DNA from 2 places in the Paenibacillus nanchangensis genome. Region 2 is predicted to be linked to the other one. Evidence: a T-box and tRNA genes for the amino acid it is inferred to sense, from the RefSeq annotation. Region 2 holds a T-box; the other holds one or more tRNA genes.
What was found. A T-box is a leader RNA that pairs with one kind of tRNA and senses whether it is charged. The one in region 2 lies ahead of metG (methionine--tRNA ligase), so its partner is inferred to be a tRNA-Met.

Region 1: it encodes a tRNA-Met, which carries the amino acid that the T-box ahead of metG (methionine--tRNA ligase) is inferred to sense. The anticodon was not compared.

What each region holds. Positions count from the first base shown of each region.
Region 1 is NZ_JBHOFD010000010.1:141,743-157,736, forward strand. Features, by position in the region: gene pyrF (orotidine-5'-phosphate decarboxylase) at 1-504, shown strand, start outside; gene pyrE (orotate phosphoribosyltransferase) at 501-1,142, shown strand; gene ACE6ED_RS09860 (glycoside hydrolase family 32 protein) at 1,506-3,083, shown strand; gene ACE6ED_RS09865 (ABC transporter ATP-binding protein) at 4,387-5,295, shown strand; gene ACE6ED_RS09870 (ABC transporter permease) at 5,292-6,086, shown strand; gene ACE6ED_RS09875 (TetR/AcrR family transcriptional regulator) at 6,090-6,716, shown strand; gene ACE6ED_RS09880 (ABC transporter substrate-binding protein) at 6,835-8,343, shown strand; gene ACE6ED_RS09885 (GNAT family N-acetyltransferase) at 8,502-8,921, shown strand; gene ACE6ED_RS09890 (hypothetical protein) at 9,060-9,224, shown strand; tRNA gene ACE6ED_RS09895 (tRNA-Met) at 9,322-9,398, shown strand; tRNA gene ACE6ED_RS09900 (tRNA-Ile) at 9,443-9,516, shown strand; gene ACE6ED_RS09905 (hypothetical protein) at 9,584-9,940, opposite strand; gene ACE6ED_RS09910 (FecCD family ABC transporter permease) at 10,074-11,084, opposite strand; gene ACE6ED_RS09915 (FecCD family ABC transporter permease) at 11,081-12,088, opposite strand; gene ACE6ED_RS09920 (ABC transporter substrate-binding protein) at 12,195-13,199, opposite strand; gene ACE6ED_RS09925 (AraC family transcriptional regulator) at 13,398-14,243, opposite strand; gene ACE6ED_RS09930 (glycoside hydrolase family 88/105 protein) at 14,387-15,511, shown strand.
Region 2 is NZ_JBHOFD010000015.1:120,638-136,631, forward strand. Features, by position in the region: gene ACE6ED_RS14105 (phosphoketolase family protein) at 1-1,868, opposite strand, end outside; gene ACE6ED_RS14110 (GntR family transcriptional regulator) at 2,128-2,850, opposite strand; gene ACE6ED_RS14115 (alpha/beta hydrolase family protein) at 3,101-4,798, shown strand; gene ACE6ED_RS14120 (SMI1/KNR4 family protein) at 4,957-5,871, opposite strand; gene ACE6ED_RS14125 (LysR family transcriptional regulator) at 5,955-6,848, opposite strand; gene ACE6ED_RS14130 (SDR family NAD(P)-dependent oxidoreductase) at 6,972-7,712, shown strand; gene ACE6ED_RS14135 (RNA polymerase sigma factor) at 7,866-8,453, shown strand; gene ACE6ED_RS14140 (DUF4367 domain-containing protein) at 8,414-9,430, shown strand; gene ACE6ED_RS14145 (TraB/GumN family protein) at 9,714-10,979, shown strand; gene ACE6ED_RS14150 (DUF4385 domain-containing protein) at 11,150-11,605, shown strand; gene ACE6ED_RS14155 (carbon-nitrogen hydrolase family protein) at 11,621-12,388, opposite strand; gene metG (methionine--tRNA ligase) at 12,458-14,128, opposite strand; T-box leader at 14,174-14,438, opposite strand; gene ACE6ED_RS14165 (TerD family protein) at 14,583-15,994, opposite strand, start outside.

The sequences.
Region 1 (15,994 bases), on a different contig from region 2:
GGCGGAGCGGGCAGTCTGGCACGGCTGGGCGTCGATATGTTCAACGTCCACGCGGCCGGCGGGCAGCGCATGATGGAAGCGGCACGCGAAGGGGCGCAGGAAGCCGCAGCCGCGGCGGGTCTTCCGCTGCCGTCGATTATTGCCGTAACCCAGCTGACCAGCACAAGCCAGGAGGTCATGAACGGCGAGATCGGCATTCCGGGCAGCGTCCCGGATACCGTGGTGCGTTATGCCCGGCTGGCGCAGTCGGCCGGTTTGCACGGCGTAGTTGCTTCGCCGCAGGAAGCGGCGCTGATCTCCGAAGCCTGCGGTCCCGGTTTCAAGACCGTTACTCCGGGCATCCGCCCGGCGGGTGGCGACGCGGGGGATCAGGTGCGGGTGATGACGCCTGCGCAGGCCATCCGGCAGGGCAGCCATTATCTGGTGATCGGCCGGCCGATTACAGCGGCATCCGATCCGCGAGCCGCAGCGGAAACCATTATTGAGGAGATGAATCAGGCATGAGTCCACTTTTAAACCGAAAAGAACAGGTAGCCGCCTATTTGCTGCAGATCGGAGCCGTTGCCCTGCGTCCGCAGGAGCCGTTCACCTGGACGTCGGGGATTAAGTCCCCGATTTACTGCGACAACCGGCTGACGATGGCGTATCCTGAGATCCGGGGATATATCGCTGACGCGTTTGCGGAGCTGATCGCCCAGGAATATCCCGATACCGAAGTGGTGGCGGGAACGGCGACCGCGGGAATTCCGCATGCCGCCTGGGTGGCGGACAAGCTGCAGCTGCCGATGGCCTACATCCGCGACAAAGCGAAGGGCCACGGCAAACAGAACCAGATCGAAGGCCTGATTGCGCCCGGTCAAAAAGTGATTGTCATCGAGGACCTGATCTCCACCGGCGGCAGCTCGCTGAAAGCGGCGCAGGCGGTGCGGGAAGCGGGCGGCGAGCCGCTGGGCGTGCTGGCGATTTTCAGCTATGAGCTGGACCGGGCCGTCCAGGCGTTTACCGAAGCCGGCATTCCGCTGCAGAGCTTGTCCAACTACAGCGCGCTGATCGACGTGGCTTTGTCCCAAGGGAAAATCGCCGAATCCGACGTGAAGCTGCTGCAATCCTGGCGGGAAGATCCGTCGTCTTTCGGTAAATAAGCGTCAGCCCGTACCTCTCCTTCGGCTTAAGGCTTGTGCAAGTTTATTGCGGATGCTGTGAAAGGAGGAGGGAAGACGCTGTCTCCAACAATATAGGCTTTACCCCAAGCTTCGCGCCGTTAGGCTGCGGAGCTTTTTTGTGTTTTGCCCAGAAGGGGCATCATCATTTAGATTGCAGAAATAAAAAGGATGATTAAAGAAGCTTAGGCAGCAGCGGCGATGTTTAAATGTAATGATGGAAATAATCAAATGTAAACTAAAGTCGATGAGTATGCACTGATAATTTTGTGCAAAAGTAAAATTATAAATTGACAAATGCATTGTTGTGGATTATTTTGTTAGTGAGGAAGGAGCGTGTGAATCATAAAAAAATTATATTTATCGGATGAGTTAAACAGCAGAGAGCAGTCAGAGGGCATTTTTTCTAAAAATAAATACAGGCCTCAACTACATTATTCGCCTAAAAAAAATTGGATGAATGATCCGAATGGCATGGTTTACTATGAAGGGGAATATCACCTGTTCTACCAATTTACACCTCACGATACCCGGCCCGACTTTGCCAACATGCATTGGGGGCATGCGGTAAGCAAGGATTTGGTGCATTGGGAGGAACTTCCGCCAGCGATTTATCCCGGGGAGGATGGAGCAATCTTTTCGGGAAGTGCAGTGGTGGACATCAACAATACAAGCGGTTTTTTCGACAAGGACGGATCAGGGCTGGTTGCGATTTATACCAACGACGGAAATTGTGCTCAACCCGGAAAGCCGCAGGTGCAAAGCATTGCCTATAGCAGGGACAAAGGCCGAACCTGGACAAAGTATGAAGGCAACCCGGTTTTATTCCCGAAGAAAACACTGGATTTTCGAGATCCAAAAGTATTTTGGCATAATGAATCGTCCGTTTGGGTAATGGTTCTTGCTGTAAAAGACCGTGTCGAATTTTATACGTCACCCAATCTTAAGGAATGGTCATTTGCAAGCGAATTCGGTTCCGGGATTCCAGGTATTCATCAAGGGGTATTTGAGTGTCCTGACGTATTTCAAATTCAAGCAGATGAGCATCCTGAGATCACAAAGTGGATTCTGATGCTTAGCGTCGGGGACCGAAACGGTGTGAATCTTAAAGATCCAGAGCCGCCGGCTGGCGGTTCAGGCATGATGTATTTTATAGGGGACTTTGACGGCAAAGCTTTTACATTAGATGAAGAGCTGCAATCTGTAGATGATATCAGATGGGTAGATTACGGCTCTGACTTTTATGCAGCGGTGACCTGGTATGGCCTTCCGGAGGAGGACGGGCGAAAGATTTGGGTCGGCTGGATGAACAATTGGCGTTATGCTTCTACTATTCCTTCCAAGGAATGGCGCGGCCATATGTCGATCCCCCGTGAGATCCGGCTTAGGACGTATCCGGAAGGACTTCGTTTAATTCAAACACCCATAAGAGAGCTAAGCCAACTCAGAAGACCGGTTTTGTCCCTGCAGGACTTGACGATTAAGCCAGGCAGCAACGTATTATCTGATATTGATCTTGCAAAAGCAGAAATTATTGCTGAATTTGAACTCGGTACTGCTGTTGAGTTTGGGTTCAAGGTGCGAAAGTCTTCCGGTCAGGAGACAGTTATCGGTTACCATGTCTTGAATGAGGAGTTAGTTGTGGATCGGACGAAGTCGAACGCGATTGAGTTCCATCCCGATTTTGCTGCAAAACACAAGGCGCCAATGAACCCGGAGCATCAACGGATACAGCTCAGCATTTACGTGGACTGGTCTAGTGTTGAGGTCTTCGGCAATAAAGGAAAAACAATCATCTCAGATATGATTTTCCCTGATTTGGACAGTAGAGGGATGGAACTGTATGCCCTTGGCGGAGAACTAAAGGTTGTCTCACTTCAAATTAATGATCTAGTCAGCATATGGGAAAATGAAACGGTTTAGTCATAGACAAATCAATGATGAAAGAGCCTTTATAAGAAGGGCTCTTTTTTTTGTTCTGAAACCTTAGCTTAAATCTGACTTCTCCAATGCTCATTTGCTAACTCAACTTTCGCAGCTAGAAAATGGCTTAGACCCTGGAGTGAGCAATTTCCAAACTCTGGAGGCCTTTTGAAGCAGCTCAACATTGTCCTCCCCTATGACTTTCTTCCGGACTCAGGGGACCTTATTTGCTGATGATTCCGTATTTTGGCAAAGAGACGGACTCATATTCACTTATTTACGTGGAGGATCCATCGTTTGGATGTTTTCGATACGAATAACGGATCTGGAGTCCGCAAGGCAACCCAAAAGCCCAAGAATTTCAGAAATAACGTCCTCTGGGTCCGGAAAGACCTTCGTAGCGTGTTCGGTGGTAATCCGCTGCGGGTCTGTGACAGGAGAGGGTTCGTTCCAGTTCGTTCAACGACAACAGCGGCAGTCGAAGACATGGTTTATCAAGTCTTGGTCCGCCGCTGCTTTTATTAACTCAACATTCGCAGCTTGAGACCGGCAGCGCAGTCTGAGCTCGGCAGTGCAGCCTGAGACCGGCAGCGCAGTCTGAGCTCGGCAGCGCAGCCTGAGAGCGGCAGCGCAACATGAAATCAGCAGTGCAACATGAAATCAGCAGCGCAACCTGAGCTCGGCAGTGTAAACTGAGCTCGGCAGTGTAAACTGAGCTCGGCAGCGCAGCCTGAAAGCGGCAGATACGGTTTGAGATCACTGGGCAAACCGGAGATCCAGTGCTGGAGTTGACTTTGAATCAGGGTGGGGCATTTGCTTCCCAACCTGAGTCGCGCAATATCGTTCAGCCGATCTATGAGTTGCGCCAAGGCAACTACCCAGTCTAGGGTGCTAACTTCATCGCACCGTAAATCCCGCCGAGCGTGCATTCGCCGCGGGCGAAGCGGTGTTTTTCTATTTTTTCAAGACGATTATTTTATTGCGGTTAACTCCACGCCAGGACTGGAGCTAAGCTGATTTTCGCTCTGCGAAAGTTGAGTTGCTTGTTTAGCAGATGTATCAAAAAAGATAACGTTTATGCATTGGAGTGAGAGGACGGGGGGGCCGCCGACTCTTAATGCTCTTTTATACTGTTATATATGTGTAAAGTCTAATTTTCAAACACAAGCCTGCTTACTAAAAGGAATGTGAAATTAAAATTATACTCGTCAGTAACATACAAATATAAAATCATTGACAAAATAATAATATAGGAGGATTATTGGACTACATCATACAATAAAGTATAAAAGGTGGCCTTGCTATGAACATGATCGAGATGGCCGGCGTAACCAAAAGCTACGGGAAAACAAGAGGAGTAACTGCTCTGCAGCTGGAGGTGAACCAGGGAGAGATCTTTGGTTTTATTGGACCCAATGGAGCAGGAAAGTCTACAACGATTCGCATGATTATGCAGCTGCTGTCGCCCGATGAAGGGGGAATCCGTGTGCTTGGGGTTCCGCTGGACCGTGAACGGCCGGAGCTAAGGCGGAGAATCGGTTATTTGCCTTCGGAGCTGGCAGTGTATCCCGGAATGAGTGGCAGAGACATGCTGGAATTTGCGGCTGCGGCCCACGGGATGAAATTGAGCAGGGAAGAAGTGAACGGCTATGCGGAGCGGCTTGGCTGGGACCCGGACCGGAAGATCAAGTTGTATTCGCTTGGCAACCGTAAGAAGCTGGGTATTATTTTGAGCCTGCTGCACAATCCCGATCTGCTGGTGCTGGATGAACCGACTTCGGGGCTTGATCCGCTGATTCAAAACGAATTTTTCCACATGCTGAAGGAGCGGAACGAGCAGCGGGGGATGACGGTTTTTTTCTCAACCCATGTCCTGTCCGAAGTGGAAAAAGTGTGCGGCCGGGTAGCCTTCATCAAGGAAGGCCGCCTGAACCGGGTGTCAAAAATCGACGAGCTGTCCTCCGGAGGCGATCATCTCGTCACGGTGAGATTCCAGCGGGAGGGTGACTGCACCGAGGCTTACGGCCTCGCTGCTTTGGATCCTCAGGTCACGTTCGACGGGATGCAGCATCACCTAAGGACTGGCGACCGTCTGCCAGCTGTCCTGGAGCGGCTAGCCGGACTTCCCGTACGCGATCTGACGATCCGGCGTCCTACCATTGAAGAGCTGTTTATGGATGATTACCGCAAGGACGGAGGAGAACAGAAATGAAAGCCAATTTGATCAGGCAGGAATGGCGCCAGAACGCCAAGGGATTTTGGATCGGGCTCACGTCGCTGGCGGTGTTGATTGGGCTTCTTCTTGGGAAAGCGGACGCTTTTGTCGGGAACCCGGAAATCGTCAAGCTGATTGAGAGTCTACCGCCTCTGATGACCGAAGCCTTTGGCCTTACCGCCAACAGCTTCGCCACCTATGAAGGATACGCGGCCAGCCAGGTTTTTCCGTATTATACGCTGCTGCTTTCGTGTTTTGCCGCCGCCTGGGCGTCGGGAACCATTGTCAAAGAAAAGGAACGCGGAAGCGGGGAGCTGCTGTTTTCACTGCCGTACCGCAGAAGCGACATTTTTTTGTCCAAGGCGGCTGCCCATTTGGTAATGACTACACTGCTGTTTCTTGTGTGCAGCGCCATTGTGATTGTGCTGGGATTAACAACAATGGGCCTGGAGAGCCCGGTGCGGACAGGGCTGATGCTGCTGGCCGGCTATCTGCTCAGCCTTGCGTTCAGCGGTATCGGTTACGCTCTTACGGCCTGGTTTGGTTCCGAAAGAGCGGCCTGGTCTACCTCGCTTGGCGTTGTGCTTGCCGCATTTATTTTAAATATGGTCACCGGCGGGGAGTGGGTGAACCGGCTGGCGGATTTGTCGCCGTTCAGGCTGTTTGATGCAGCCGATATCGTGCAGGGAGGCGGCTTGACAGCGCTCAGCCTCGTCGTTACATTAGGTCTATATCTCGCCGGCATTGCGTGCGGTGTAGCGACGTTAAAGAGAAGGGATTTCATGTAACCGATGCGAAACAAAAAGCAGGCGATTATCGAAACGGGAACCCAGCTGTTTTTGAATCAGGGAATTGTAAATACGAGTATGGAGCAAATCGCGGAGCAGGTTCCCGTTGCTAAAATGACGATATATAACTATTTTCAGAGTAAAGAAGGACTGCTCGAGGCGGTAGTCAATTCGTTGATCGAAGAGACCTTCCGGATCTTTCGGGAAGTCATGGACAATGCCCGGGATCCGCTGGATGCGCTGGAGCGGTTCAGTCATGCAAAAAGTGCGTTCGAGCTGGAAATTTCCGATGCGTTTATGCAGGATTTGATGCTGTTTTTTCCCGGCCTGCTGGAGAAGTTTGTTAGTCTGACGCGGACGGAAATTATGCCGGAGTTTGAACAAATGATATTTAAGGGACAGCAGATGGGACAGATCCGCAAAGACGTTTCTCCTCATCTGCTCATGGCGTTTCTGAATTTTATGAAGCAGTTCGTTTCCCGTCCGGATTTATATCAAGGCCTGGGCAGCATGAACGCAGTGACCGAGCAGCTGACGACGATTCTGTATTACGGCATTGTCGCCCCTTCTGCCAAGCCTGGTTCGATCCCATCGGAGGGAGATCCGGAAGAACCGAATGCCTCCCGGTAAACAAATTGTCTGCTGAAGTTTAACAGGCTGTAACCTGCCATCCCGTAAAAACGTCTATAATGCTAGAGAAGAAGAAACCTTTGCCATTATGTCTTTTTTCCGGGAGGATTATGATCATATGACTACTTATGCCAAAATACGGCGGACGCTCGGGCGGTGTTTCGGCGCTGTTCTGTGTATTTCGCTGCTGCTGCCGCTTCATGCCGAACAGCTGAGCACAGCCTGGGCGGAGAACGCTCCGGCCGCCAAGGGACCGCAGGTGCTGCGGATCGGCACGCTGTACAGCGGGGAAGACGATACGTATTTCCGCCAGCAGTTTACCGACCTGTACGAGCTTCAGCATCCGGATGTGAAGCTGGAGATTGTTCCGGCGGTCGACCAGAACGAGCTTCGCTATCAATCCGCTGATGCGGCTGCCGCATCCGATCCGCTTGAGGGGATGCGGAAATTGATTGAAGGAGACCGCCCGGTCGACGTAATTGTCGGCGATGCGTCGCTGCTGGGCTATTTGACAGAGCAGCAGCTCGTCCGGCCGCTCCAGCCGCTGATTGACCGGGATGGATACGATTTGAGCGACATGGCTCCTTCTATGCTGGAAGGTGTGAAGGAATTGGGGAAGGGCAGTCTCTACGCGCTTGCACCAACGTTTTCCTCCTCCGCGTTGTACTACAACCAAAGCCTGTTTGACGATGCCGGAGTGGAGTACCCGCGCAGCGGCATGACCTGGGATGAAGTGCTTGCCTTGGCGGCACAAGTATCGAAACCCGCCAAAGACGAAAGCAAACGGATCTACGGTTTATCGGTGAGCCGCTATGCCAACGACCCGTATTGGGATATGTCGTCCTGGATGATGCCGCTCCAGCTTGCCATGTATGATTCAGAAGCTTCGGCTATGACCGTTAATAACGACAGCTGGAAAAAGGTGTGGACCACGTATTCGAAGCTGGTTCGGGACGGCGTCGTTCCCCAAACCTCGACGTCCATTACCCCCCAGGCAGCCGCTTCGGGTCCGATTGCAGGAGACCTGTTCCTGCAGGGCCGGGCGGCCATGGTTACGGCGGAATCCTATTATATTAATGAGCTGGTTGAGGCAAACCGCCACGCCAGTAATATTAAAGGTTATAAGCCATTCGAGTGGGATGTTGTCACGATGCCGTCTTTCCCCGAGCAGCCGGGTGTTGGACAGGGCACGTGGATTGGTAATTTGATGTCGGTCAGCGCAAACGCCAGCAATCCGGAAGGCGCTTGGGACCTGATCAAATTCGTCAACAGCCGCGAGGTGGCCCGGATTAAAGCGCATAACCGGTATGAGCTGACTTCCCGTACCTCCTCGATTTCTTCCGCGGAGCCGGGGCTGTCGATGGAGCCGTTTTATACGATGAAGCCGGTGCCGCCGGCCGATCCCGAGCTGAACCGGCTGCTTCTCACCATGCCGGGAATCGGGCAAATTTCCGATGCGGGCCGGCTGCTGTTCAATGAGGTCTGCGCAGGCCGCATGACTGTTGAGGAAGCGCTGGCGGCGTGGGAGAAGCAGGGCAACCACATGCTGCTCGAGATGAAGACCGACCCAGACAAGGTCTTCGATCTGAACGATCCGAAAGCCATGAAGGAGCCGATCCGGTCTTAGGACGTATGGGTGTCACGCGATTGTTGGGATAGATGGAGAGTAGAGCCGCCGTTTTGGCGGCTTTTTTTTAAGGGTGCTGGTACAATGGTTGTCATAGTAGAAACAACGGCATGAAGATGAGTGAATTGGACTTACGAGAGAGAAGGGGAGAGATGAGCATGTCACAACTTAAAGTTGATTTTGCCACGGAGACGGATTACGGATATCTCAAAGGCCGGGACCGTCATCTACCGGAGCAGTTGATCCTGCCTAAAATTAAAGCAAAGGAAATCTACCTCCTTAGAAACGAGCAGGAAGCGGCGGTGGGCTGGATGAGGTACGGTTATTTTTGGGACAATACCCCTTTTATGAATTTGCTCTGGATTGATGAGCCTTATCGGGGCAAGGGGACTGGCAGGCAGGTGGTCCATTTATGGGAGGGGCATATGCAGCAAAAGGGCTTTAGCCGGGTAATGACCTCGACGCAGGCGAATGAAGAAGCCCAGCATTTTTATAGAAAGTTGGGGTACTGGGACGTAGGATGCCTGTTGCTCGAAAATGAGCCGCTGGAGATTATGATGACAAAATCGTTAGTGTAGACCGTTCAGCCGTCCGGATTCAAAATAGTCGCATATGGCTAAGTTGTAGTCAAAGGGCCGGTATTCGGCTAATTTGCGGGAAACTGGGTATGATAACTCTGGGCAGGACATAGGCTGTGGAAAGGAGAAGAATGCGGCATGCATTGGATTTATTTTGCCAAGCTGTTCCGGACGAAATTTCAGGCAAGCTGCCTGGCCCGGCGGCTGGAGCAGGACGGATGGATTTACGGCTATCAGGAGCCGCAGTTCGTGGAGATCTTTCGTTCGCGCAAAGGACGGTATGGTGTCCGGTTTCTTCCTTGACCGATGGGGAAATTAGGATTACCAGGGTTAAAAACGTTGACTTTAGGCAACGATATCATGTATATTATTTATTGTCGCTGTTTCATTTAGATGCTGACGCGGGGTGGAGCAGTCCGGTAGCTCGTCGGGCTCATAACCCGAAGGCCGCAGGTTCAAATCCTGCCCCCGCAACCAATTCTTCAAGCAGCAGTTATGCATACAATGGATATTCTTTATCCGGGCCCTTAGCTCAGTTGGTTAGAGCGGTCGGCTCATAACCGATTGGTCACAGGTTCGAGTCCTGTAGGGCCCACTTGACGAAAACCCTTGCGCAGCGAGGGTTTTTTGCTGTTTTAATATTATATTTTTATAAAAACTTGTTAAATTTCCGAACCCGAACGGGTCATATAATCAATCCAGCGATCCAGCTCTACCCTGCCAAAGTAATCTATACCATGAATGGTAATGGTTCGGATTCTTTTTTGCTCATCCCAGTTTTCATTTCCGCGTTGGTTTTCAATCTCAATATTATTTAATAAAATATAAAATTGACCCTCGTCCATACTCATATATTTTGCTGCTTCTTCTCGGTTCAATAATCCCTTTTGGTTCAAAGAATTGGACGCTGCCAATAAAGATTCCTTAGATTGTTTGATGCTCTCACCGATCCAAACCGCAGCAAAAACAATGGACCCTGCTAATAATAAATTAACAATAATCTTCAGCTTATTTTTCAAATTCCCGCCTCCCTCACAAGTTATAATACTGGATAAATTTTTAAATTCCAATTCCTGCTCTCAAAAAAAACACCCCTCAGAACCATCGCATAACCAAAGTTATGACGATCTTCGTTCTGAAGGGTGTTGACCTCTATTTCTTCAACAAAAGATACAAAAAGTACGGTCCGCCAATCAACGCGACCATAATCCCCGCCGGAATACCGGCAGGCTCGACCAGATGCCGGCCGGCCGTATCGGCGAACAAGAGCAGCCAGCCGCCCATCAGCACGGCGACAGGCACAAAATGCTGGTGCCGGCGTCCGACCATCGCCTTCGCGATATGAGGCGCCATCAGGCCGACAAACGCGATGCCTCCGGTGACGGCTACCGCTGCCGCAGCAAGCGCAACCGCCGCTGCGAGCAGCAGCAGCCGGTCCCGGTTAATCGACACGCCGGCGCCAATCGCAACCGATTCGTCCGTAGCCAGCAGATTCAGCGTATTCGATTTATACAGCGTATAGGGCAGCAAAATGACGAGCCAAGGCAGCAGGGACAGAATGAACGGCCAATCCGTACCCCAAATCGTTCCCGCCAGCCATTTGGAGATAAAATCGACTTTTTGCCGGTCGGCCGAAGAGATCAGCACAATCATCAGGCCGGACAGCGCCATGGCGAAGCCGATGCCGACGAGCAGGATTTTGACCGGTTGCAGCCCGGACTGTCTGGAGTAGGAGAACAAACAGATGAGCAGGGCGGTCAGCATCGCTCCGCCAAAAGCAACCAGCGGCAGCACGTAAGCAAAGGTTTCTGGATCAAACGGCACAAACAGAAAAAACGTGGAAATCGCCATCCCGGCGCCGGCGTTTATGCCGATAATTCCGGGGTCTGCCAGGTCATTGCGTGTCAGTCCCTGCAGAATCGCTCCGGACAGCGCCAACGCCATGCCGGCCAGCAGTGTCACCAGAATGCGGGGGAGACGGATGGAGAACAGGACAAGATTCTCCTTATTGGTTCCATTCCCGAACAAAGTCGAGACCAGCCGGCCCAAGGAAAGGGAGCTCGAACCGAGGCTGATGCCGACAATGATGGTCGCCAGCGTAAGCAGAACAATGGCCGTAAGGACAAGGGCAAGTTTGTTTTTTTGCCGGTTAGCAGCTGTCATGATAATGCCCTCACCCCTTTACGTACAACAAACAGGAAAAACGGAAGACCCAGCAGCGCGATAATCGCCACCACCGGCGTTTCATACGGCGCGCTCAGCGTTCTGCCAAGCGTATCGGCCATCAGCATAAAGATGGCGCCCCAAACCGCGGACATTGGAATGACAGAGCGGTAATCCGTGCCGAACATTGCTCTGACAATATGAGGAATCATCAGGCCGATAAAAGCCATATTCCCGATCAGCGCCACGGCCGAGCCGGCAAGCAGGACAATCAGGAGATACAGCAGCGCTTTTACATATTCCTTCCGAAGACCGAGGCCAACTGCCGCCTCCTCGTTCAGACTCAAAATCGTCAGCGATTTGGACATCAAGACAGCAATCAGCAGCGCCAAAATTACGACCGGGCTGATGGCTTGAACCTGCCCCCAAGTTGTGCCGACCAAACCACCCGACGTCCACATGGTCAGGTCTTTTGACGTTTTGGTAAACAGGCCGATACCGTCTGCCACGGCATACAAAAACGCGGATACCGCCGAACCGGCAAGTACAATCCGCAGGGGAGACAATCCGCCTTTTTTCATCGCTCCGAGTCCGATAACCAGCAGCATGCCCAGCGCGGCTCCGATAAAGCAGACCAGCATAATGCCAAAATAATTCATTGCCGGAAGAATCGCGACAGCAACGGCAAGCGCTGCCCGTGCACCGGCGGTAAGGCCCAGGAGCCCGGGATCCGCAAGCGGGTTGCGGGTCAAGCCCTGCATAATCGCCCCCGCGACGGACAAAGCCGCTCCCACGAGAACAGCAGCGACCTCCCTCGGGTAGCGAATCTCGCGCAGCATCAAGATTTTGTCGTTTGTGCCGCTGTTTGTAAGGACCAGCCACAGCTCGCTGAAGGTGACATCTTTGGCGCCAAGCAGCATGGCGAGGAGGAACATGGCCGCAAGCGCAGCCAGGCTAAACAGGATTTTGAGGGTTAACGGAATGCGCCGCCGACGTTCGTACATAATGCGACTCCTCTCTGGGTCATAAACGGCGCGAAAAAGACCAGGGCAGCCTCCACGCTGGGGCATCCCGGCCTTTTTCACCCGTTTTACACGAAATTATCGTTGTTTACTTCAGCAGTTGTTCCTTAAAAATCTTCAGCAGATACTCAAGGGTTGTTGGATCGCTGTACGAAGAAGCTTCCGTATCGATTTCAATGACGTGACCGTTTTTGACGGCAGGGATCTTCTTCCAGGTGTCCGTCTGCATAAAAGAGTTGTCGCCCGAAGCGCTTCTGCTGAGAACGATATAATCGCCTGCATAGTCGTTCAGCACCTCAGGGGAAAGCGTGTAATATCCCGGTCCCAGCGCGTCGGCTTTTACTTTTTCCGGCATATTCAGTCCCATGCCCTGATACAAAATTTCGGTTCCGCGCGCCCAGGCGTCGCCGAAGACATAAAAGTTTTTGGAGTCGGTTTCGATAACCGATACCGTGGCGTTTTCGCCGATTTTGGCTTTAATTTCTTTGCCGGCTTCCTCGGCACGTTTTTTGAAGTCGTCAACCCAGGCTGTTGCTTCCTGTTCCTTGTTCAGCAGCTTGCCGATTTCGATCTGTTGGGTAAGGTAATCGTTTTTCCCCCAGGTGTAGGCGACGGTCGGGGCGATTTCCTTCAGTTTGTCGAGGTTTTTGCTGCTGGCGTCGGCGATGATCAGGTCAGGCTCAACTTCGATGATCTTTTCAAGGTTGTCTTCGGAGACCACTTCAACTCCGGACAGCTTGTCGGTAAAAAGCGGGTTTTTGTTCGTCCACTCGTCCACGCCAACCAGCGTTCCATTGAGAGAGAGGACGTTTGGCGCATTGGTCAAAGCGACAATCCGCTGCGGATTAGCTGGCACTTCGACCGGTCCCAATTCGGATTCGTATGTAATCGTGCGGGAATCGGCTGTATTTTGGGCTCCATCTGCCGCTGGTTCGCTTGCTGCGGGTTCACTAGCTGCCGGACTGGTGCTTGCGGCCGGGCTGCTGTCTGGAGCGGCGGTTTCCTTATTTGAGCTTGCGGCGTTGTTGCCGCAGGCGCTGATCATCAGCACTGCCAGCATAAGGAGGATGGGTAAAAAGACCTTTTTTTTCATGTTCGGACCCCTTCTAGTTAATATTGATAATCAATCTCATTTGAGTTTTAATATATCCGCATTTGCTAGGAATGTCAACGAATGCAGCTTGCGAATATTGGGCTCGGGCCCGCCGGGAAGGATAGATAGAAGGGGTGCAGTCTGTCTGGGCAAGGGCTAATCGCCTTAAAGATTCTAAGATAATTATGCAAAAGAGAGCTATTTCCCTGTCCGGTAGTGCAGCGGCGCATGGCCGGTCACGGCTTTAAAGACTCTGCCAAAATGGGCGACGCTGCCAAAACCGACTTTTGCCGCAATCGCCGCGACTTTTAATCCGGTATGCTCCAGCAGCTTTTTGGCTTCCTTGATCCGCACGCTGTTGACATATTCCACGAAGGTAAAGCCTGTCGCCTCCTTAAAAAAGCGGCTGAGATAAAAGGGGCTGATATAAAACCGCTCCGCCACAAGGTGCAGCGACAGCTCTTCCATGTAGTGCCGGTTGATGTAGCCGGCCACCTCGGAAATGCGCTCATGCATCGGGCTGAGATATGCGGGGGGCTCCGTTTGTGTGTTCTGCAAATGGCGGCAGCAGTGGAGCAGGAGCTGGAGCGTCAGCGTCCGGGCATAGAGCTCGAACCCGGGTTTTTGTTCTTCCATTTCCTGTTTCATAAGGCGGGCGATGTCCTCGATCAACAACCGCTCCTGCAAAGAGCTTCTAATAATCCGGTATTTCGGCTCCAGCAGCGGTTCCCAAATGGCATGCTCCGGCTCGTCTAAAGACGTGATATGCCGCTGATGGATATTGACGATCAACCGCTCATGCTCAGGCAAAGGCGCGTTGGTGGTCCGGTGCAGCATATTGGGCGGAATAATGATCACGTCGCCTTCCTGCACCGCAATGGTCCGGTCCTGAATAAAAAACTCCCGCCCGCCCGATACGAGGTAGTAGATCTCGTAGTTATTATGAAAATGGCTTGCCGGCATATGATGCTGCAGCGCCCGCCGGTAAGACACAATAAAGCTTCCTTGGCTGTCTTCGTAATAAAGCTCCGCCACTCTGATCACCCTTCCCGCTGCTCAGATCACTTTAACAACAAGATAGCTGTTTCGCGCAAGATATGCAAAGAAAAATGGGTTTGGCGCAAAAAATGTACATCTTCCTCTGCTACGATGAACGTAAGAAACGCACAGAAGGGAGAAAATTGATCATGCAATCTTCTGAAATGGCGAGAGTTAAGGAAAACAGCACTACCTGGGGGCCGCTCGACTGGGCGGAAGCGGGCTGCGAAGCACTGATGGCCAAATACGAGCCGGAGCAGCTGCCGCCGGGCTGGTTTCACTATCATCAAGGCGTATTTCTGTCGGGGATGGAGAAGCTTTGGAGAGTCACCGGCAAGGACAAATATTATCAATACATCAAACGTTGGGTGGATTCGCATGTACAGCCCGATGGCACGATCGAAAAAATGAAGGCCGATGAAGTAGACGATATTCAGCCGGGTATTCTGCTATACACCCTTTACGAGCAGTCGGGCGACGAACGGTATAAAAAAGCACTGGACCGCCTAGTTCCGCTGTTTCTATCCTGGAAAAGCAACAAGGAAGGCGGCTTCTGGCACAAAGGCAATCTGCCGAATCAGATGTGGCTGGACGGACTGTACATGGCCGGGCCGATTGCGGTCCGTTACGCCAAGGAATTCGGGCACAGCGAGTATTACGATCTGCTGGCCCGTCAGGCGATTTTGATGGAACGGCACTGTAAGGATGAAGCAACCGGGCTGTTCTACCACGGCTGGGATGAAAGCAAACAAGCGACGTGGGCCGATCCGGAGACGGGGCTTGCGCCGGAATTCTGGGGGCGGGCTATCGGCTGGTATCCTGTCGCGCTGCTGGAAATGCTGGATGATCTGCCGGACGATCACCGGGATAAACCGGAGCTTGTCCGCATTCTGCAGGAGCTGCTTACCGCCCTGCCTAAATATCAGGATGCTGCCAGCGGGCAGTGGTATCAGGTTGTCGACAAAGGAGACCGGCCGGACAATTGGCTCGAATCCTCCTGTACCGCGCTGTATGTCCAAGCGATCGCAAAGGCTGTCCGGAAAGGTTACCTCGGCGCCGAAGCGCTAGAAGCAGCTTGGAAGGGATACCAAGGCGTAATCAATTCGCTGAAGTTCGACGAGAACGGGCACGTCGTTATCGGGAACATTTGCATCGGGACGGGTATCGGCGATTATGCGCATTATATCGCCCGGCCCACAAGCGAAAACGACCTGCACGGCGCCGGAGCTTTTGTGCTGATGTGCGTCGAAATGAGCAAAGCACCCCGCCCGTAAACGGCGGAACGATTGCAGCAAAACCCGTCTACACCGGTGGCGGGAAATTCATGAACATTTGATGGAAAAAGGGCAGCCTGTGTCATTTTAGATGACAGCAGGACTGCCCTTTTTGCTAGGGCGTGTATGCAAACTATAAATTAAGGAAATCAGGGTCAGTCAAACGATACCGTGATGGGTTACGAAATGCTATCAACCCTGGATCTACACCTGTTTATTGTCAGATCGATCTCCATTATACATAACACTTTGGAATGAATCCTCTCCTGTGACACACCCGCAGCGGATTACCACAGCACGCGATACCGTGGTGCTTTCCGGACCCAGAGGCCGTTATTTCTGAAATTCTGGGGCTTTGGCATGCCTTGGCGGACTCCAGTTCCGTTATTCGAACCGAAAACATACAAACTATGGCTTCTCCGCGTAAATAGGTGCATCTGAGTCCGTCACTTTGCCAAAACACGGAATAATCAGCAAATAAGG
Region 2 (15,994 bases):
TCGCCGTTGTCCGTGCTTGCCCAGTCGATAATCTTCAGTCCCTTGTTGACCAATTCCTGCGCTTCCTCCGCCGTAAACCACTGCGGACGCGGATGCTTGGACGAGACAATCAGGTTGATCTTCTGCCGGTCGTTCAGCACCGTATCAAACACAGCCAGCAGCGAGTTGGCGTCCGCCGGCAGATATTCGCGGATAAATTCCGGCTTCTTGTCGGCCAGATGGCCGAGCAGGCCCGGGTCCTGGTGTGTATAACCGTTGTGATCCTGCTGGAATACCGTCGAAGTGGCAACAACGTTCAGCGACGGAATATCGGTGCGCCAGCCTTGATCGGTCGCTTTGCGCAGCCATTTGAAATGCTGGGTGATCATCGAATCGACAACCCGCAGGAACGCTTCATAGCTGGCGAAAAATCCATGGCGACCCGTCAGGACATAACCTTCCAGCATCCCTTCCGCCTGATGCTCCGACAGCTGCGAATCGATTACCCGGCCGTACGTTGCCAGGAATTCGTCGTTCGGTTCGATAATGGCGTCCATCCATTGGCGTTTCGTAACCTCGAACACCGGGCCTAACCGGTTGGACATCGTTTCGTCCGGACCGAAGATGCGGAAGTTTTTGTTCGCCTCGTTCAGCAGGACAACCTCACTCATATATTTCCCCAGAACCGCCATATCCTGCGCAATGACTTGGCCGGGAACACTGTTATCCACCGCATAGTCACGGAAATCCGGCAGACGCAGTGCTTTGACCAGCTTGCCGGCGTCGGTTACCGGATTTTTGCCCATTCTTCTGTCGCCTTTAGGCAAAATCTCTGCGATTTCAGCAATCAAGCGGCCGTTTTCGTCAAACAGCTCTTCCGGACGGTAACTGTTCATCCATTCCAGCAGTGCGGGGGCATGCTGCATATTTTTTTGATCCACCGGAATGGGCACCTGATGCGCGCGGAACGAATTTTCGTTTGGCACATTGCCCCATGCCTTCGGACCCGTCCAGCCTTTTGGGGAACGGAATACAAGCATCGGCCACAGCGGACGGGTTTGATCGCCGTTTTTCCGCGCGTTTGTCTGAATTGCACCAATACGTTCGATAATCGCATCCAGCGTTTTCGCCATTTCCGGGTGCATAAACTCCGGATCGTTTCCTTCCACAAAAAACGGCTCCCAGCCCATGCCGCGGAAATAAGCGGTCATTTCTTCTTTGGACTGGCGGGACAGAATCGTCGGGTTGCTGATCTTGAATCCGTTCAGATGCAGAATCGGCAGCACCGCGCCGTCGGTCACCGGGTTGATAAAGCGGTTCGAGAACCACGATGCGGCCAGCGGTCCGGTTTCCGCTTCGCCGTCGCCGATAACGACCGCGGAGATCAGATCCGGATTATCCAGGATTGCGCCAACGCCGTGCGACAGGGAGTAACCCAGTTCTCCGCCTTCATGGATGGACCCCGGCGTTTCCGGTGCGGCATGGGAAGCGACGCCGCCAGGGAACGAGAACTGCTTAAACAGTTTTTTCAGGCCGGGAATATCCTGGGTAATCTCCGGGTAAATTTCGGTGTAGCTGCCGTCGAGATAAGCGTTCGATACCATTACCTGGCCGCCGTGTCCGGGGCCTTCGACATAAAACATGTTCAGATCGTATTTGCAAATAACGCGGTTTAAGTGAGCATAAATAAAGTTCTGGCCCGGAATCGTTCCCCAGTGGCCAATCGGCTTCACCTTCACGTCGGATGCTTTCAGCGGCTCTCTAAGCAGCGGATTGTCCTTCAGATACAGCTGACCTACGGAAATGTAATTCGTCGCGCGCCAGTAAGCATCCAGCTTCTCCAGATAGGTTGCCGAGGAGTAATCAACCTGTACAGATGATAATCCCATTTTCTCCACTCCCTGTATATTCGTTCTCTTTTTTCCTGCCAATGTTTTCTACAACTCCATCATACCGCCGGAATTATTTAATTCAACCTTTTAAACAAATGATACGGTCCAATTTTGTGAAATTTTGAACATAGTATGAAAAACGCAGCTAAACCCTTACTAAAACAGACGGTTTATAGAAGAATTGGAAATTAAAATCAGCCGGAAATTTAGGTTTCAGGACAGCAAAAAAGACCGGATGATTGCTCCGGTCTCTCGCTTATTGTACGGATACAAATGTATTAAATTTGAGATACTGATAATGAAACCGCATGTGGGAGAACTCGAACGGGGTTCCGTTGTCCAAAAAGAAAATGCCTTCCATGATGCCGACCGGCTCGTGCTCCCGCAAATGCAGCAGCTCCCTGTCTTGAGGCTGCGAAGGCTCCGCAAATATGGATAAAAACGACTTGGTGACCGCCAGATTGCGCGAATCCTCGAGATAATTGAAGATCGAGCCCTCAATAATTGTCTGGTTTAAATCCTGAACGATTTTGATCGGAATATATCCCGTCTCAATCATAAACGGCACTTCTTCAAACAGCCGGAGACGGACAATTTTGTAGACAAAATCATGCGGCTGCAGGAACAAATCCCGCTGAAGCTCCTCCGTTGGCGGTATGACCTCGAAGGTCAGCACTTTGACCTGCGGCTTTTTGCCGTGCATATGAAAGTTGTCCGTAACGCCTAAATTGGAGCCTTCGTAGTTGAAGATGGACTCGTTTTTTATGTATAACGGATTGATGAAGGTACCGGAGCCCTGTTTCTTAAAAATGATGCCGGCATGCTCCATCTTCGTGAGCGCCCGCTTGATGGAGCTTCGGCTGACCTGATAGGATTCGCTGAGGCTGCGTTCGTCGGGAAGCCGCATATCGGGGAACTTGCCGGCGAAAATTTTTTCCTTCAAGTCGTCCATAATCTGCTTATAAACAAACTGTGTCATGTAGCTCTCCTTCTTCATTCATGACCCAAACCCGGCCTGTCTTGTCTGATTCACTATACCATATTCGCCGGCCGGATTATAGCGTTCCTCGGGGTCCCAAGGACTTCTCCCATTTGTGATGAGTAAACACCGCAACTGCCTATCCCCCGGTAAAAAGGTTGCAGATTTAAACCATTCTTAAACGGCTCCCGCCTTTAATTTTAACCTAGGCGCTCTACTATGAATGTATACCAAGAGAGGAGCTAAGGGTGTGAAAAAAACGTCTGTCATCTTATTATCGGGACTTGCCGCCGTTATGGTATTAACCAGCATCCCCCTTCAAGCATTAGCCAGTTCAACCACCAGAGACATAAGTACAGCTTCAGCAGCTTCAGCAGTTTCAGCACCGTCAGCCGGCCGAGCCCCGCTGTTTATCCCGCTGCGCAAAGCAGCTGAATCCATTGGAGCCAAGGTCCATTGGGACCAGGCTGCAGGCAGCGTAACCGTCAAACGGGGGAGCCAACAATGGCAGTTACGTACCGGTTCCCGCAACACGGAGGTGAACGGGGCCTTATTTTTAATGGATAAACCGCCCTTTATAGCAAAAAAACAACTGTATGTCCCGCTTGATGCACTAAATAAAGCTTTACAAGTCCATCTGAACTGGAATGACAGGACAGGGATGCATATCGCATCGTCCGACATAACAACGCAAGGAAGTTATTTGATACGATTGATTGTTGACGGGAAAACACGGGAAGCGCAAAATTTGCTGAGTGACCCGCTGCGTAAATCCGTGCCGGAAGAGGTATTAACCCGGCTTGGAAAAGAATATAAAACGGCATACGGCCCGCTGGATACTCTCCGGAAGGTATCCGTTAGCCAAACGTCAGTACACACTAATGCCCATTTAACCTATGTCCTGCCTTCGGGAGCGCCCCTGTCCATCATCATGCGGTTTGATTCCAAAGGGAAACTGGACGACCTGTTTATTCCGCCTTCAACCCCAGATACATACAAACCTCCCGGCTACGATCATCCTGACGGATATATCGAACAAGAGGTTACGGTTGGACAGGGCACTTATGCGCTCCCCGGGACCTTATCCATTCCCAGAGGAAAAGGGCCTTTCCCTGCAGTCGTGCTGGTCCATGGATCGGGGCCGAACGACCGCGATAATTCAATTGGAGGCGCCAAGACATTCCGCGATTTGGCCGTCGGTTTAGCCAAGTACAATATCGCTGTACTTCGTTACGAGAAGCGTACCAGAGAACACTCTTTGAAGTCGGACAGCGCCTGCTTTACCGTTCAAGAGGAAACGGTCGATGATGCCCTGGAAGCCATAAAACGCCTTAAAAATGATCCCCGGATCGACGCTAACCGGATATTTTTGCTCGGACACAGCCAGGGAGGAATGCTGGTGCCCCGTATCCTGGAGCAGGACCGTTCGGGTTCCATCCATGGAGCCATACTGATGGCCGGCCCTTCCAAACCGCTGGAGGACGTTATGCTGTGGCAGTATGAGCACATGCTTGAAACGGTAAAGAAAAACGGGGCTCCAAGCGGGCAAGTATCCGGTGTGAAGCAGCAGCTTGATTTTTTTAAATCGCAATATGATGTAGTGAAGAGTCCTGCCTTTTCTCCGAAAGGCGCACCCGGGTTTCAACTGCCTCATCCGGAATGGTGGTACGATTTCCGCAATTACTACGGCGGGGAGCTCGCCAAAAAACAATCGGTCCCGATGCTCATTGCCCAAGGAGATAATGATATGCAGGTAAGTGCCGACCATCTGAACGGCTGGAAACAAGCTCTCGCCGCCCGCAGTAATGTCACTTACAAGCTGTATCCCAAGCTTAATCATTTGTTCGTAGCGTCGGACACCGAATCAACGGGTGCGGAGTACATGCTTCCAGGAAACGTACCGCTAAGTGTCATTCAGGACTTTGCCAACTGGATGAATCAGCAATAGAAGGAAACATCCAATAAAGGGAGGCAGGGGCCGCGGCTCCTACCTCCCTTTATCGTCCTGACAGTTATACCCGGTAAGCCTTTGTATCATATACTCTACAGGGAGATGTACACGAAGGATAATAGTTGTGGGTGAAAAAGCCAACCCCATCGGCGGTTCTATTCCTGCCCGCCCTGTGCGGCCAATCCGCGGACAAACGCCTCGAAGCTCGGGGCCAGCGGAGTAACGGCCATACCGTTGTTCCGGTCCACATGCACAACCTCCGGCTCGCCATCGTTGCCCGCTTCCCGGTAGTCCAGCATGATGACTTCATCCGGTGAAGGACAGTCGCAGATCACGACGCCAAATTCCGGGAAACCGCCGCTGTCGATCACTGCCCGGCTGCCTCTTGCGCCGCATAACGAATGTGCTTTGTCCCGGCCGATTCCCGGCATCCCGGCAATAAAAATAGGGCTGCCTTCCGCAGGAGAATAGCTGCGGATAACCGGAACGCCGCCATTATGCTGCTTCATCATCTGCACATAAAACGATGGCAGCTTGAACACAAGCTCCTCCTCCACGGACTCGACCAGTTCGTCGGACGGCGGAGCCGAGCGATAGGTGTCGGCATCCGGCGCCGTATCGTCCCAAAATCCCTCTACGTCAAAGTCGGTATCGAATACGACCGGAGCGGCCTTTACCAGCGGCTTCGATTCCGCCTTCGATTCCGCCTTCGGCTTCTCGGGAAGTTTGCTCCGGATGGTCTCCAGGAACTCCAGCGTATCTTCGTCATCCGGATCAAGCCGGTCCGCGGCTTCGAAGTACACAAGCGCTTCTTCATACTGCTCCAGGTAAAAATGAGCAATCCCCATGCGGTAGTTCCACAGCGGATCATTTTTGCCTTCGTCCGCAATGAGCTCAAACTGTTCAATCGCTTCTTCATACCGCTCAAGGTTGTTCAGCGCCCGGCCAAGATGACTGATCAGCGTATAATCCCGTTCCGCTTCGGGAATTTCATTGATTGCCGCAACAATATTCTCAAATTCATCCTCTTCATGCCATGCCTCGAGCTTGTCCAGTAAATCCTCCTGCATCGCGATTCCTCCTGTTTTGCACGCCTTTGTTTAATTATACCATTATCGGCGAAGTCCGCTCCACCGCAGGGAATCCGGAACTGTCAGCGGGTCTGCACGGGCGGGAGTTCCCGTTGAAAATGGCGGTATAGCCTTTGTCCCGCCAAATGCAGCGGGTAGGCGCCGCTGCTGCCGAGAAGACCGATGTTCATGGAAATGAGACTATCGCCAAGCGGCCGGGCGGTGACGCCTTGAAGTCCGGGAACAACCACAACTTTAGGCACAAGGGCGATCCCCATCCCTTCTGCCGCGTAATATTTAAGCGCCGTCATGCTGCCGATTTCCATCGTTGCCGGCATCGGCAGTCCCCGTTCCCGGAGAACCGCCTCAAGCTTCCTGCGGTAAGGACAAGTTTCCGAGGTAACCAGGAGACGGTCGGCTTCAAGATCCTCCGGTTCAATCCGGTCTTTTTCCGCAAGAGGGTGACCTTTCTGAATCAGCGCTACGAACTCCTCACGGTACAGCTTCTCAAACTGCAGGCCCGCCGTGTTGTCAGGTGTGGTGCAAAGTGCAAAGTCGACCTCCCCGCGCAGCACCTTATCGCTTAGACCCGGCGTATTGGATATCTCCACATCAATCCGGATGTTTGGATAAGCCGTCATGAACTCCCGCAAAATCCGGGGCAGGCGGTAACTGGCTGCCGGCTCGGTCACCCCGATGCGCACTTCGCCCGCTTCCCCCTTGGCGGCATCCTCCAGGCTGCTCTTCAGCCGGTCCATACTGGCGGTGATTTGCAGGCTCTCCGTATGAAACAGTCTGCCCGCCTCCGTCAGCCGGAACGTTTTGCCCCGTTCAATCAGCGGAAGACCAAGCTCGGCTTCCAGACGCTGGATCTGCATCGTCACCGTGGACTGCGCATAATTCAGTTCTTCTGCCGCCCGGATAAAACTGCCGTGTTTGACGACAGTCTGAAACGACCTTACTGCCTTCAAGTCCATTTGCCGCCTCCGTTCTGGTTCAATAATATTGAACCTTCAGTTCATATCATTCAATTATACAAATAGATAATTAAAAATTACAATGAACTCATTCAGATGGAAAGGAAAAGGAGCGGATTACTTATGAACTTAAATGGGAAAACAGCGATTGTCACCGGAGGAGGAACCGGCATCGGCAGAGCTGTCAGTCTTGAATTGGCAGCCAGGGGAGCGATGGTCTGCGTAAATTATTCCCGCTCGCAAGCGGAAGCGGAAGAAACGGCAGACCTGATCAACCAGCAGGGAGGACGCGCGGCAGCCGTCCGGGCGAATGTCGCCGACGACGGGGAGGTGAAGGCCATGATTGAAACCGTTGTACAGCAGTTTGGCACGATCGATCTGCTTGTCAACAATGCGGGGATTACACGGCACCTTCCGATGGACGATTTGGAGTCTGCGGACGGCGAGGTATGGGATGAGTTATTTGCGGTCAATGTGAAGGGGATGTTTTTTTGCGCCCGCGCCGCCGCTCCGTATATGAAAAAAAACGGGCAGGGCGCCATCGTAAACCTGGGCAGCATCGCCGGGTCGACCGGCGTCGGCTCCTCCCTTCCCTACGCTGTATCCAAAGCCGCCGTCCATGGGCTGACCCGGTCACTGGCGCACGCCCTCGCTCCGCTGATCCGGGTGAACTGTATCGTTCCCGGAGCGGTCGCCACCCGCTGGTGGTCGGGAAAAGAGCAGCAGATGCGGGAGCTCGCCCCCCGTCTGCTGCTGCAGCAAATCGCCTCTCCCGAAACGATTGCATCGATGGTCTGCGCCGCACTGGAGCAGGAGGCAATGACCGGCCAGATCATTACGGTTGACAGCGGACAGACCTTGTAGACTGGCCCGGTCAGCACGCCTGACATAGATCGTGCCGTTTCCGGGCGGCGCCGCTATTTTTCTAAACAGAAACAAAAGCTGTCCCTTTTCCCTCCTGCCGTTTGTTATACGGGTGTATACTTCATAGGAACCCGGAGGGAGGTGCTTGAACCTATGGACGAGGAAACAGAATATCGGATCAGGCAGGTCCAGGCAGGCGATATCCAGGCGTACGACTACATCGTAAAAAAACATCAGCGGCAGATTTTTGTGTACTGCTGGCGGCTGTTGGGCAGTGAACAGGAGGCCGAAGACGCCGTTCAAGACATTTTGGTCCATGCCTTTGAACGAATCCGCCAATATAAGCCTACAGTCAGCTTTTCCGCTTGGCTGTACAAAATGGCGTACCACCACTGTCTGAACCTGATCCGCCGCAGGCAGCTGCAGCGCAAATTCAGCCTTCTGCTCCCAAGGGGCCAGACGGCCGAGAGTCCTGACGAAACCATGGAACGCCGCTTATTTAGCGAACCGCTCAGCCGCGCGCTGGACCGGTTGACCGCGGAGGAACGAAATTTACTGGTGCTGCGCGTGTTTGAAGAAAAATCGTTTGAGGAAATCGGACAGATTACCGGCCGCAGCCAGGAAGCAGCAAAAAAGAAGTATGCCCGCACCAAAACCAAACTCAAAACCGTTATGGAAGAAATAAAGGAGGAACACAAGCCATGCGTGAGCTACAACACGACCGCGAAGAACAAGGCTTAAAGGAGATGAGCCATCTATCGGGAAATTCGCTGAGGGTTCAAACCTTTGATGTCTCCGCCCAAGTGATGGAGCGGGTGTACCGGCAGGCCGGAGTGAAACCGGGCCGGAAAACTGCTGCGGCCGCGGGACGGTTCCGCAAAGGCTTTGCGCTTCCCGCCATGGCTGCGGTATTTGTCCTGTGCGCATCCGTAACAGGTTATGCCGCTTCTCAATATCTTGAATTCCGTAACAGCCAAGGGGACATCGTCATGGATACGGCCGTGGCGCCCAAAGAGACCGATGCTTCCAAAATGTATTCGCAGGCTTACTGGCAGCAGCACGAAACAGCCAAAAGCCGGCTTCAGCCCGGTGAATATGGCGCTTATTACGTTAAAAACAGCACCGATCCCGGCCGGAACATTCAATACGTGTATCACGAAAACGAACTGGACAGCATCGCGGGCCTGCAGCGCGAGATCGAACGCACCGGCGCACCGTCCCCTTCCCTGCCCGAACATCCGCTTAAGGAATATACCTTTGATTTTGGCTATGTAACCCCGGTTCATGCGGCCGGATTGGATTCAGCTGCCCAAGAAACCTTGAAAAAGCGGCTGATCGCTGAGGCCGAGGCGGCTCCGCAGGAGGAAGGACTGTTCGTCAGCAAGCTGGACTGGAGCACCTCGGACTTCACTTTTGTTCGGTATTCCAGCGGCAGGCATTATGTGAACCTTACCGTCTCCAGGATCGAACCGGACGTTACAAAAACCACCATTATGCAAAACGAACAGGATGCCGCCGAGAAGCTGTCCATCGGCGGAACGGAAGCTTATTATATCCGCTCGGGCGGACCGGACGGGCCCGTAAATGCAGGCACAAACCGTCTTGGCTGGATTGACGAAACGCGCGCGCTGCAGTTCAATTTGTCCGACGATTCAGACAGTCCGCTGAGCAAAGCCGATTTGGTGAAGATGGCCGAAACGTGGATTGATCCGAAGTAAAATATTTAAAGGGGCTGTCCCAATAAGTCGCAGTATGACGGGGGACAGCTCTTGCTTCGTAATGCACTTGGCTGACTTCATGGGGTGTCTACGCTTACGTATCTAACCAGGCCCACTGGCTTTTATTTAAAATTCGAAAGATTCATAAGCATGAAGCAGAAATACCCGCCCGGCATTGAATACAAGTATAGGCTTCTATATAATGGCATGGAAGACTGTTCCACTAGGTATTTTGTGTGTAATAGGTTTTCATATTCTACTGCCAATGGGAGAGGTTCAGTCCATGATGAAGAAACTCAGCACTCTATTTCTATCTCTGTTTTTGGTGTTAACCGTAGTTTCGCCTGCGCAGGCCGCAGCCAAGCCGGTGGGCGTATGGATTGACGGAGCCCAGGTTCAGCTCGGCAATGTGAACCCGATTCATGAAAAAGGTACAACGCTTGTCCCGATGCGTCCGTTTTTCCAGAAGCTCGGCGTGAACGTAGTCTGGGACAGCAAAACCAAGACAGTAACCGGCACTAAAAACGGACTAAAGCTGCAGTTGACGGTAGGCAGCACCAACGCAACCGTTAACGGCCAGACGAAAAAACTTCCGGTTGCTCCAAAATCGATTAACAACGTTACTTATGTTCCCGTTCGTTTTATCGGTGAGACAACCGGCTACAGCGTAGCTTGGAATCCCTCGCTCCGCACCATCACCTTTGAGGCGCAAAAGCCGGTTAGCGGAAGCAAAGGTTTCCTGTGGAAGGTAGAGAACAAAGGCAATACCGTATACCTGCTTGGTTCTATCCATGTGGCTGACAAAGCCATGTACCCGCTTCGCCCGGAGATTGAAGCAGCATTTAAAGAATCGCAGTATTTGGGCGTAGAGGTGGACATGACGAAAGTTGATTCCGCTTTGATGAAAAAATTTATGGCGGAAAAAGGAGTCTACACGGACGGCACCACGCTTAAGGATCATATTTCGTCCGCAACCTACAACAAGCTGGTCAAATTCCTGACTGACAACAAACTCCCGGCCAATTCATTTGATCAGTACAAGCCTTGGCTGGTCTCCAACTCGCTGACCGGAATGCAGGCCCAGGACTCCGGTTATCAGACCGATATCGGCATTGATATGTATTTCCTGCAGAAATCCAAGCAGCTGAACAAGCCGGTCATTGAGCTGGAGACAGCCGAGCTGCAGCTTAATATGCTGGCCGGATTTTCGGACAAGCTCCAGGAGGAGCAGCTGAACGAAATGCTTGAAGCATTGACGCAGCCTACCGCGGCGGCTCAGGATAACTCAGCCGATCAGCTGAACCAAATGTGGAAAGAAGGCGATGAAGACACGTTGGTTGCCTTCACTAAAGCTTCCGCCACTGACCCCGAATACTACAAAGCGATGCTGCAGGACCGCAATGATGGCATGGTGAAGCATGTCAAGGAATACCTGAACAGCGACAAAGGCTCCACCTACTTCATCGTGGTTGGCGCACTGCATATGCTGGGCGACCACGGGGTCGTGACCCAGCTGAAACAAGAAGGCTACACCGTTGTGAAGCAATAGTGTTGGATTGTAAACCGCTTCCGCCCCGCTTAACCGGGCGGGGCGGTTTTTTTGTCAACTCCCGGGCTGTTTCACCTCAACCTGCTGTTTGAGGGAAGGGTTACCGGGTAAGCTCTTTATAATCAGGCGAGTCCTAACATTACGCAAAAATCGCAGCCGGAGGGGAGTCTATGAAGGAGTTTGATTACACACTGGATTACAGCCAGCTGGATCTGCGCGAGCATCCCGAGCTGTATACGATAGGCCGCGGCGAACAAGGCGTGCTGCTTGTGGAGCCCTACAAAAGCGAGATCCTCCCGCATTGGCGGTTCAAAACGCCGGAAATCGCCCGGGCATCCTCAGAGGCAATCTACGGGCTGTTTTTGAAATACAAAGAGGACCGTGATTTTGTCGGGATGGATATGGCACGGAAGTTCCTGCAAATGGGTTATACGCGTGCACGGCGGTACACCAATCACAAAGGCGGGCGGAAATATTCGCAGGAGGACGGTTCTGTTTTGCCTTACCAAAACGATTCGGTGAAGGCGGAGTCCGCCGCTATCTTCAAAGCCAAATGGACGGAAGCCAAAACCGATCCCGACTATGTGGCAATGAAGCGTAAGCACAAAGCCAAATATGAGGAGTAAGACAGGTTCGATGCATTAAACCTCGATCTGCACACTCAGCGCGCCTTCGCTCCAATCCCCCGACTCCGCCGCAAGTTTGCCTGTCCGGTCAAACAGATAGCCGCCCCCTGGAAAATCCTCGTCCACCGTCCGCCCCGCCTGCGTCGCGACCGCGATGTACGTTGCCGTCTCCGCCGCATACGCTCCAAGCTGGTCGATGCATTTGCTTCTCCACCAGTTATATCCGGATGCCCAGTCGCGGGCCGCCTGCTCGCCGTACAATCCCGGCGCCGCGCTCTCCAGAATCACATCGGCTCCCTGTGCGGCATACTGGCGAAAAATATCCGGATCATCAATGTCAGCGCAGACGGAGAGGCCAAAAGTAAGCCCCGGGATGGAGAACACCGGCTGCTGGTCGCCCGGCGCAAACCATTCCGCTTCCTCGTCGACGATCGTTTTTTTGCGGTAAAATCCAAGACACTCGCCCTTGTAGGCGGCAAATTGCGTGATAAACGGCTTCCCTTCCGGGTTATGCTCGACGAAACCTGCAATAACGCAGACGGCGTATTCCGCACTGTACTCCACGGCTTGGGTTACCGCCGCATGATCCCGGGTCAACACGGCTTCCGGGTGTTTCGCAGGATCAATGTAACCTGTAATGTTCATTTCGGGAAAACAAACAATATCCGCTCCTCCGGCGCTGCCGGCAGCTATGTACTCCCGCATGGAATGGAGATTGCCTGCGATGTCCGCCTTTTCGCTTCGCATCTGGACAAGGAAAAGCTTGTGGGCTGTCTTCTTCATGTCTTTACACCTCATTTGATATAGTATTGGGGACTTTGAAGGAGGGGCCTGTTTGATCTGGAGCGTTACCTAAGCCTGCCGTAGCTGCCTCTCCAACCGGGCTTCCTCCTCCGCAATCCGGTCTGGATCAATCCGCTCAAACAGCAGCTCCAGCTCCCGGATGCACCGTCCGGCCGGAATAACAAGCAGCGTCCACCCCGGTTCTTCCAGTGTAAGGAATTTCCTTATTTTCGCGCAAGCAAACGGAGTAAAGGGCTCCAGCAAATTCGCCAGATTGGCGATAATTTGGACAAATTCGTAGAGCGTATTTTCGCATGCCGCCCTGTTCTCCTTAAATTGCGCCCAAGGCTTCCGCTCGTCAAAATATTTGTTGGCCCGGCGGACATAACCAAAAATCAGCTCGAGGGCATCCTTGAACTGTCCCGCTTCCACTAAAGCTCCCGCTCCGTGATACAGCTCCTCCGTTGAGGTCCTCCATTCCGTACTGAACGTCCCGGCGGGCACTGCGCCCCCAAACGACTTCTGAACAAAGGCCAGCGTGCGGTTCACAAAATTCCCGAATGCGCCAAGCAGCTCGCCGTTATGACTGTAAATGAACTCTCTCCACGAAAAATCCGTATCCCGCTTCTCGGGCCCGTTGGCAATCAGAAAGTAACGAATGGAGTCCGGCTGATACCGCTCCAAAATGTCGGGCACCCACACCGCCCAGTTGCGGCTGGTCGAGAACTTTCGCCCCTCCAGCGTCATGTATTCGCATGAGAGAATCCGGTCCGGCAGATGCAGTCCTCCCGCACCCAACAGCAGCGCCGGCCAAATCAGGCTGTGGAACGGGATGTTGTCTTTTCCGTGCACGTAGTAAGCAGTGATTCCGCCGTCTCCGTCCCCGTTCTCGTCACCGTCACTGTCCTGCCAAAACGCTTCCCAGTTCCCACCCGTTTCCTCCGCCCACTGCCTGCTTGCCGACAAATATCCGCTGACCGCTTCAATCCAGACGTATATTTTTTTCCCCTCATAGCCCTCTAACGGAACATCCACTCCCCACTCCAAATCCCGTGTAGCCGCCCGGTCCTGAAGCCCTTCGTCCAAATAACGTTTCGTCAGCCGCACCGCGTTGTCCCGCCATCCTTGAGCAGTATCCGCATAACGGGCCAGAGGTTCCTGAAACGAGGACAAGCTTAAATAAAAATGCTCCGTTGGCCGGTCGACAGGCGGATGTCCGCATAATTTACAGGTACGGTCCGTCAGATCTGCCGGATCCAGCAGCGTGGAACAGTAATCGCATTGGTCGCCGCGGGCGCGGTTTCCGCATACCGGACACTTTCCCTCGACATAACGGTCGGGCAGAAACCGCTTATCCGTTTCGCAAAAGGTCTGAAGGACTGTCTTCCGGTACAAATGCCCGTTCTCCAGCAGCTTTCCAAACAATTCTTGAACCACCCGATGATGCGTTTCCCGGTCGGTGCGCGTGTACAAATCGTAGGTAAAGCCCAAACGTTCAAAACATTCGGCAAACTCTTGGTGGAACCGGCCGGCGACCGCTTCAGGCGTTGTCCCTTCCTGGATCGCTTGCACCGCTACAGGCGTGCCATGACAATCGCTGCCCGATACATACAGCACTTCTTCCCCTTTTGCCCGGTAATACCGCGCCAGGACATCGCCGGGCAGCACGCTTGCCAGCCGGCCGAGATGCAGCGAGCCGTTCGCATACGGCCAGGCGCCGCCGATAAAAATCTTAGCCATGATCATAACCTCCTCATTGTGGGAAAACAAAAAAAGCTCCCGTCCCAAAGGGACGAGAGCTTGTGCTCACGCGTTACCACCCAATTTAATGCCGGTCCCGGCATTCACCTTGTCAGGTACGACGCCGCTTGGCGTTTATACCCTAGCACAATAACGGATGCGGGTTCCGTCGCAGCCTACATCCCGCAGGGAGTTCGGTGCGCAGCTCAGAGACCATGTTCCCGCGGGTAGTTTCTTTGCTCCTTTTCAGCTGCCGGAGCTCTCTGTTCAAAGATTTCACCGCCGTACTCTTTCTCTTCCTAGCCTTTTCGGGTATCAAGTTATTGGAAATTATAGCGGAGGTTGGGTTGGACGTCAATGCGAAACTTCCAAAGCCGCGGTCCAGCGAACAATACTCTGTGCTTGGGGTGCGCGCCTTAGGGGTCGTAAGCCGTTATGCGCCCTCTCCTTCCCACTACACCAGGTACTCCGCCATAATCTGCTCAATGTCGAACGGAGTTATCCCTTCCTCGACCGAAAACAAGCTGTCGGCCGCTTCGTTCGGTCCTGCCATCACGCCTCTTGCCTGGGCATGCAGCGTAAACAAGTCGTACAGGTTGGGCTTCCGCAGAGCGGTCAACGCTTTGCCCATCAGGACCATGCCTTTTTGGTTCCCTTCCACGTTGTTATAAGAGAAAGGGTACCGCGTCAGCGACAAATCGGTCCAGATGACCACCCGTTCGACCAGGTCCAGAATAACGGGAATTGCAATTTGCGTATTGGCGGTGATATCAATCTTGTTCTCCACCGTCGAAGGCTCGTAAATCTCGCCGGAACCCGGCTTTTTCCGCATCATCCAGCCCGCAAAGCATTCCGGCAAATCGCAGTAAGGCTGCTCGGTAAAAGCATTCAGAGAAGCCACGACATAACGCCCGCCATAATCCACAATCGATGGGATATCGAGGTCGATGAACTCCGACGCGCCTTGGGGTGCAGACACGATGTCCCCGCTGTGGACCGCCCGGTACTTGGCGGAACGCAGATTGGTATAGGAAATGTGCTCCACATAGTTCCACTCTCTGTCGTACATTACAGCCGACAAGTCGATATCCACGCGGCCCGTATCCTTGCCGTTCACTTTCCCTTCCTTCCACCAGGTGAAAAAACGGAGCGTATCTCCCGCCGGCAGCGGAATCCGGCTGCCCCGGACGAGGGTCCGCAGCGCTTTGCTCGCAGACCGCTGGGAGAACGGTACAAGATACTGCCGCAGGCGTGCATCAACATAGGTTTTGCCCAGCGGAGGCAGCGCAGCGAAGCGGCGGATCAATGTCTGGCCGCAGATGTCCACGATTTGCTGGCAGACCGCCGGATCAATTTCCGGAAGCGCGTGAGGTATAGCATAAGCTTTAGCTACATTCCCTTTTGGAAAAAAGACGCGCAGCTCCTTAGGCTCATTCCGGTGTGCAAAATGCGCCTTCACCTGCAGCAGCACCGGTGTCGCTACCTGGTCCGCCACTTCCTCAAACGCCAGCGCCACATATTCCGTCTGCTCACCCGAACGGCGCAGCAGCTGGTCCAGCCGTCTGGCCATTTCGCCCGGGCGGCGCATCAGGAGATCGATCATTGTCCATAGATCGCCGTACTTGTACGCAAGCTCAACATTACGGTTAAACGTAGCAAACGGCTTGTTATTGCGGATAATCTCGAACGCTTCCTTAGCCTTGGCGAACTGATTTTTATATTCGGCGGGATGAAGAATTTCACCCAGCCGGATCCAGCGCTGTTTGTACCGCAGCATATCCTCCGTGATTGAACCGCACTGCTCCAGCAGTCCCAGCAGCAGCCGTCTCTCCGCACGTTTGAATTTACGGAACCGGGCCGCTTGGG